DNA from 3 places in the Fundicoccus sp. Sow4_F4 genome. Region 2 is predicted to be linked to each of the others. Evidence: riboswitches for the same ligand, from Rfam matches in the RefSeq annotation. Region 2 holds a riboswitch; each other region holds the start of a gene.

Region 1 (2,267 bases), on a different contig from region 2:
ATTCTAAGTTTAAAGCGATTCAGATGCATCACGAAGAAACAGGCTGTACCATTACCCTATTATGCAATTTATTAGAGGTGTCACGGTCCGGCTACTATAAGTGGCTAAATCGTGAAGAAACCGTACTAGATCAAGAAAATGCCTGGCTAATGGCTGAAATCGAATGGGTCTTCCAATTATATGAGGGGATTTTTGGCTATCGTCGTGTACAGATACATATTAATCGTTATCACTCAAGAAATTATAGTTTGAAAAGGATTCGCCGCTTAATGCAATTAATGGGCTTGAAGTCCCATATTCGCCGCGCAAAGGGGTATAGTGCTCAAGCGAGTTATCGTAATATAGAACCCAACCGACTGAATCGTGAATTTAGCGCAGATAGACCCAATGAAAAATGGGTCACAGATATTACTCATCTCTTCTTTGGTATGAGTCAGAAAGCGTATCTAAGTGTAATAAAGGACCTTTATGATGGCTCAATTATTGCCTATCAAGTGAGCTTAAAAAATGATACCGTTTTAGTGATGGATACCTTAAATCAAGCAATTCAGGTTGCACCTGAAACAGGCATTTTAATTCATAGCGATCGCGGTAGTCAATATACTTCTGGTGAATATCGTCAATTTACGACACAACAAGGATATATTAGGAGTATGTCGCGTACAGGTGAAGTGTTAGATAATGCGCCTATTGAAAGCTTCTTTAGCCATTTTAAATGTGAATGTTACCATTTAAAAAAGTTTCTGACTTATGAAAAATTAGTAGAAGCTATCGATAGTTACATCAGGTTTTATAACGAAACACGATTCCAATCTAAATTAAACAACCTGACACCATTGGAGTTTCGGAATCAGGTTGCAGCTTAAATTTTATTTTATTACAGGGTCCAAGGCGCTTGTTGCTTCATCACACAACAGGACATCTGGATCATTGGCGAGGGCACGCGCTATCGCAACCCGTTGCTTTTGACCTCCTGATAATTGGCTAGGGAAATTATCGGTTTTTTCTTTCAAACCAACTAAGCTGAGCAATTCAGCTACTTTCGCAGCCACTTCTTTCTTATTCAATCCGCTGCCTTTTAATGGGAAAGCGACATTTTCAAAAATCGTGCGTGATTCCATTAAGTTAAAATGTTGAAAAATCATCCCAATTTTCTTACGAGCTTCCCTTAAATCTTTAGGTGCTAACTCCATTAAATTCTGTCCATTGACATTGACTGTTCCTTTAGTTGGTCTTTGTAACAAGTTAATCGTCCGCACTAACGTACTTTTCCCCGCACCACTATAACCAACAATTCCAAAGATCTCGCCTTGTTCGACTGCCATCGAAACATCTTTCACCGCTGTGACGACACGATCATCGTCATGAAAAATCACATCTATATCACGTAATTCAATCACATATGTACCTCCTCTAAATACTGCATTTACTTACAAATAAAAACCGCTCATCTATGGATGAACGGCAAAAAAACGATAGAGAGTCTGTATTAGAATTCCATCGTTTCTTCTTTTCCATCCCCGAAAAATAGAAACTAAATTATTTGGCAGGTCTCCTGGCTCATGCTTCGTCCTACTACAGCCCTTCCCGTATTCCTAACCTACAGCTAGGTGATACAGTGGTTTACTGATTCGTCCACACTAACAGTTGCGGGGGCAGCTCCAGCTTTCAACTGGATTCCCTTTTAAGGCATTGCGATGCCGCCAAATAATTAGGCACTATATATTGTATTGTAACACTATATTTTAAGCCCATTAACACTACATGTAGTATTGCAACATATTCATTAAGCTAATCATAGGTTATTTAGATTTCTATAAAGTAAGGTTAATAGCACAATTAGACAGATTGTCTTACATAGAAAGAGAGCTGGAATAAACTTTCAGCCTCGCTTTTTTTCACGTTGGGTGATTTTATATGGTTCACCTTTGCTATCATAGGTAATCCATTCGCCCACCGGGTCTCCTTTTTCAAAGTAGCCTGAACGCTTAATGGTGCCATCAATGCGGTACCATTCCCAATAGCCTTCTGGTTGGTCGTCAACTATTTTGCCTTTTGACCAGATGGTCTCGCCACTTGCATGGTACTTGATTGTGTAGCCATCCACTACTTCTATTTTCTTTTGCTTGATGCTTTTTGGATTGATTTTCTCACTTTTATTGCTCATCATGCTTATCCTCCCAACTTTATTTGACTGCAAAAATTCATTCTGATTCTATTCCTTTAACTCAAAGTATAGTGTCAGACACCGTAACGTTTTATCGCGC
Region 2 (2,267 bases):
GACGAAAGAAAAAATTCAAGACTTGCTGGTTAGTTTGCAAAAGAAACACTCTCTAACGATTGTTTGGGTCACGCATAGTATCGAGGAAGCGGCTTTTCTTGGGCAGAATGTGTGGGTGATGGAAGAAGCCAGCGTCATAAAAAGTTTACAGAATCCCTTAGCTGCCAGTGAGAATTACCGGCAACAGGCCCATTATTTTGAGCAACAATTGTTACTGCGACAACTTTTGGGAGGCAATCAGCGATGAAACAAATGCTGTCTAAGGTTTATGCTATTTGTATGGTCCTGCTTGTCTGGTATGGCGCTTACCGTATGTTGGAGGCATTTATCGTGCCAAATCCTTGGCATGTATTTGAGTATTTGTGGCGTGAGTCGCTTGGCGGGAGCTTGTGGCCACATATTCAAGCTAGCTTGTGGCGGATTTTATGGTCAGTCGCGGGCTCTTTATTCTTTGGCGCCTCCTCGGGTTTACTGGCAGGCAGTGTCCCTCTTGTTGATCGGTTGTTAACGCCAATCGTCTATTTGTTTTATCCAGTTCCACGGGTGGCCTTCTTGCCAGTCTTTTTACTCTTATTAGGCTTAGGTGAGCTGTCAAAAGTCGCCTTAATGATTGCAGTAGCAGCGTTTTATATTTACATTCCTTTGCGTGATACAGTCAAATATTTGCCAAAAAGTTACTTGCAACAAGCCCGGCAATTTGGCTTTAATGCTTGGCAGACTTTGAGGTATATTATTTTACCATGTGTGGCACCAGAATTATTGACGGCCTTAAAATTAACATTGGGGACAAGCATGGCAACGTTATTTTTCGTAGAAAATTATGTCACCCAGTGGGGTTTGGGCTATTTTATTATGACGAGTTGGTTCAAATCGGATTATATTGCCTTGTATGCGGGCATCGTTTTACTTAGCTTACTAGGCAATATCCTGTTCGCTTTATTGGGCCTCGTTCAAACACTCAGCATCAAGTGGCAAGCTTGAAGTAGCTGTTAAATTTTCCTTACTTCTTTCTGTCAAGACTTGAAATAAACGAGCGTTTGACCTAAGATAAATTGAGATAGAATTACCGTTCAAAGACAGCTGAAAGATGGAAGTTTGGTTCAATTCCAACACGGTCCCGCCACTGTAATCATGTGACAACATGTAGTCAGATCTTTCTTTCAGTTTGCTAATTTTTGCGATGACTATTCCGAGGCAGAATAGAATCGTGCAGCAGTCTATGTAGGGGTACATAGGCTGTTTTTTTGCATACAAGGTATGGCTGTTTTTTATAGACTGGATGAAAAACATCTCAGATAGCTCTGCTTGTGTCGCTGTTTTAGCAAATAATTGGCTTCTATCAAAGCTTAAGTTTACTAAGGAGGAATTATTTATGAAAAAATGGTTATTACTTTTATCAGCATCTTTTGTCTTAGCAGCGTGTGGTCAAGAGGTTGCAGAACCCCAAGTTGACACGTCAGCTGATACAGCGACAAGTGTCGTTGAAAGCGAGGTCAGCTCAGAGCTTGCGAGTTCAGAAACAGATGCTGACTTAGTTGAGGTCACAGTGTCCGTAACGGAAGATGGCGAATTAATTACAGACGGTGAACAAGTAGTCGAAGTCGAAGAAGGTGCACTGTTATTAGATGTGATGAAAGAACATTATGCTATCACAGAAGACGGCGGCTTTATCTCAGCCATTAATGGCGTAGAACAAGATGAAGATGCAGGCAAATGGTGGATGTTTGATGTCAACGGTGCAATGGGCGAAACCGGTGCGGCAGAAACTGAATTACAAGCAGGTGACTTAATTGAATGGAAACTAGAGGCCTTCGAATAAAACCAAGAAAATACTTTAGCGTTCAAAGAATTGCTGTCTTAGCTGCCCTAACCGCCATGAGTCATGTTGGGCGCTTGCTCTTCCAGTTTATCCCTAATGTTCAGCCAATGACGACGATTCTCTTACTGATTGCGCTAGTGATGGGGACTGTTGACGGGCTGGTTGTCGCTTTATTGTCCTTGTTACTATCCAATATGTTTCTAGGGATGGGTCCTTGGACAATGTCACAATTTATTGCGTTTACAGTCGTTATATTAGTGACGGGTTGTTTGCGACCGGTCTACCGATCAAACCGCCTACAGCCACTACTGAAACGTGGCCTGTTTATTGCTTTTGCTTTTCTGACAGGTTTGCTGTACGGCTTTGTTATTTCAATAATCGATGCTAGATTATTCGGCATTGCTAATTTCTGGGTCTATTATTTACAAGGCCTATCCTTTGATCTGTT
Region 3 (2,267 bases), on a different contig from region 2:
GTCGATTTTTAATAAATTCTTCTACTGTATAGCGCGGAATAAAATCCAATTCCCCATCTTCAAAGATCCAATTCAAAACCTCGTGTTCTGAAATATATGCGTCGCGACATAACTCATAAATATCTCGAGCCATCTCTTCATCAAACCACTGGGGTTGCTCATTGCGAATCGTGTTAATGAGATCAATCCCAAACTCCCCATGAAGCTGTTCTTCCTTAGAAGTCGCTTCAATCACATTGGATATTCCACTAAACAGATTTTTGTGTTTATTGAATGCCATAATTATTAGAAATTGGCTGAATAAAGAAATATGTTCAATGAAAGCCGAAAATAATAAAATTGCGATCGTGTAATCCCGGTTGCTACCATTTCTGGCATAATCATTATGTTTCTTCAAATAGTTAACGCGATGGTCAAGTGCAGGTATTTCTTCAATTCGTTCGAATTCACTATTAAGACCTAATAGTTCTAATAGATGGGCATAAGCGTCACTATGATGGACTTCGGATTCTGCAAAGGTAAAGCCAACATTCGCAAGTTCTGGTTTAGGGAGACGCTTATACAAATCCCCCCAGAATTCTTTAACATCTACTTCAATTTGGGCAATGGCTAGCATAGAATTCTTTATCGCGGTCCGCTCATGTGGCTGGACATTAATTTTATAATCATGAATATCACTCGTATAGTTGTATTCCGTATGCAGCCAGTAGGAGTGTTGAATCGCTTCTTTGTATAACGCTAATTCTGGATACTCAAAGGGTTTCAGATTCTTTCGGCCTTTAAAAATATCTGGCTTCCGTTCTTCAATTCGCTCATGGCGATAAAGTATATAAGCCTTGGCGGTCTTAGTAAACAGGTTCAACATGAGCTTTTCTTCGACTAAGTCTTGGATCGTTTCTACATCGAGCGATTCTTGATCAATCCCGTTAATAATATTCTGTGTCACACTTTCGATATTTTCTTCTGTCATTTCTTTAGTTTCATTATTAGCTTTAGTGATCGCGATTTTAATTTTTTCTCTATCAAACTCTACGATATCACCCGTACGTTTTATGACTGTTTTGATCATTGTCTGCTCCTTTATAAGTAATCTAATATATCAATAAACTCACTATATTTAATGAATTCATCATCAATCCTTATGCGTGGTAAAGATGTCATACCACGTGATTGAAGTAATTCAAGGGCTGGTTCATTATGACTGACATTCACTTCACTATAAGTAACTTTTTTCATACCTAACCACTGCTTAAGTAGCTGGCACTGACCACAACCATCTTTGGTGTATAGCTCGACTTTCTTCATGCTGGCCTCCTCTAAAATTTATTACAGGATATTCCTCCAGAAGTTCCTGCACAATTTTAGCCAATAAAAAAGACTATGTACAGAAAGCTCCCAGGCCTTTGTCATAATCTTCAAACTTAAAAAAGGACACAAAATGTCCAAAATAAGCAAACAGATATAAACAAATGTTACAAAACCCTGAGATGTAACAATTATTGTTCATAGATGGAGATCTGACTTGCCATTAAATAATGGCTCACAGTAGCATAGGGACTGTGCTGGATTTACACCAGCTTCACCTTAATCTAGATTTACTGCAAGTCTATTTGACCAACACTGAAATAATTGATTATCTAGACAAGTAAGCAAGAGAAAAACCCGAGATTACATCATCGTAATCTCGGGTTTTTCTAATTTTTAAATTTATTTCTGTCAGTTACTTTATCCGCATCATCATTTTAAGATCTGTATTAATCACGAACGCCCTACCTTTGTACTGATTTTATCATGCTTTACAAACTCGCATCGTGTGCTTCAACAAATAAGTGATAAGGACATGGAAATTTACCTGACCAAATATTACTTACTTAAACTTTCGCTTATAATCGCACTCTTTATCTCACTGTCATACTCCAACAGATAATTTCTATCATCTAGATAAATCATGATATGCCTGTCTGGAATCTTCTCTTGAAATTGCAGTTTAGTCCGCTTGCGACTCGCGAATGAAGGTCGCATCATATTCGGGAATTCCATTAGTGTCACTAACGAATCGTTCGACGGTCATCGTCAAGCCATATTTCTCTCGCAAGGCAATGATTTCATCCATCATCGGGGACTGGTGATGCGCATCGAGTGATGATTGCTTAGCCCATGCATCGATTAAAAGAATTGTTTCTGGTTGGCCAAGTGGCGTGAAGTACTCATAGCGTAAGTTGCCTGTTTGTTGACGAATCCGATCAACTAGTCCTTTTTCTTTCATC

What was found. Region 2 has a riboswitch for cobalamin ahead of ACTQ5J_RS06370 (DUF4430 domain-containing protein). Riboswitches for the same ligand answer to the same signal wherever they lie in the genome.
Region 1: it holds a riboswitch for cobalamin, as region 2 does, so the genes downstream of both, ACTQ5J_RS05505 (methionine ABC transporter ATP-binding protein) here and ACTQ5J_RS06370 (DUF4430 domain-containing protein) in region 2, are expected to answer to the same signal.
Region 3: it holds a riboswitch for cobalamin, as region 2 does, so the genes downstream of both, ACTQ5J_RS08760 (glutaredoxin family protein) here and ACTQ5J_RS06370 (DUF4430 domain-containing protein) in region 2, are expected to answer to the same signal.

What each region holds. Positions count from the first base shown of each region.
Region 1 covers NZ_JBQKLQ010000002.1:332,366-334,632, forward strand. The annotation lists one part of gene ACTQ5J_RS05500 (IS3 family transposase) at 1-866, shown strand, start outside; partial or broken gene ACTQ5J_RS05505 (methionine ABC transporter ATP-binding protein) at 882-1,400, opposite strand; cobalamin riboswitch at 1,529-1,723, opposite strand; gene ACTQ5J_RS05510 (hypothetical protein) at 1,883-2,170, opposite strand.
Region 2 covers NZ_JBQKLQ010000003.1:168,990-171,256, reverse strand. The annotation lists gene ACTQ5J_RS06380 (ABC transporter ATP-binding protein) at 1-247, shown strand, start outside; gene ACTQ5J_RS06375 (ABC transporter permease) at 244-981, shown strand; adenosylcobalamin (AdoCbl) riboswitch at 1,063-1,213, shown strand; gene ACTQ5J_RS06370 (DUF4430 domain-containing protein) at 1,373-1,819, shown strand; gene ACTQ5J_RS06365 (ECF transporter S component) at 1,795-2,267, shown strand, end outside.
Region 3 covers NZ_JBQKLQ010000005.1:102,689-104,955, forward strand. The annotation lists gene ACTQ5J_RS08755 (ribonucleotide-diphosphate reductase subunit beta) at 1-1,069, opposite strand, end outside; gene ACTQ5J_RS08760 (glutaredoxin family protein) at 1,081-1,305, opposite strand; adenosylcobalamin (AdoCbl) riboswitch at 1,463-1,605, opposite strand; gene ACTQ5J_RS08765 (putative quinol monooxygenase) at 1,988-2,267, opposite strand, start outside.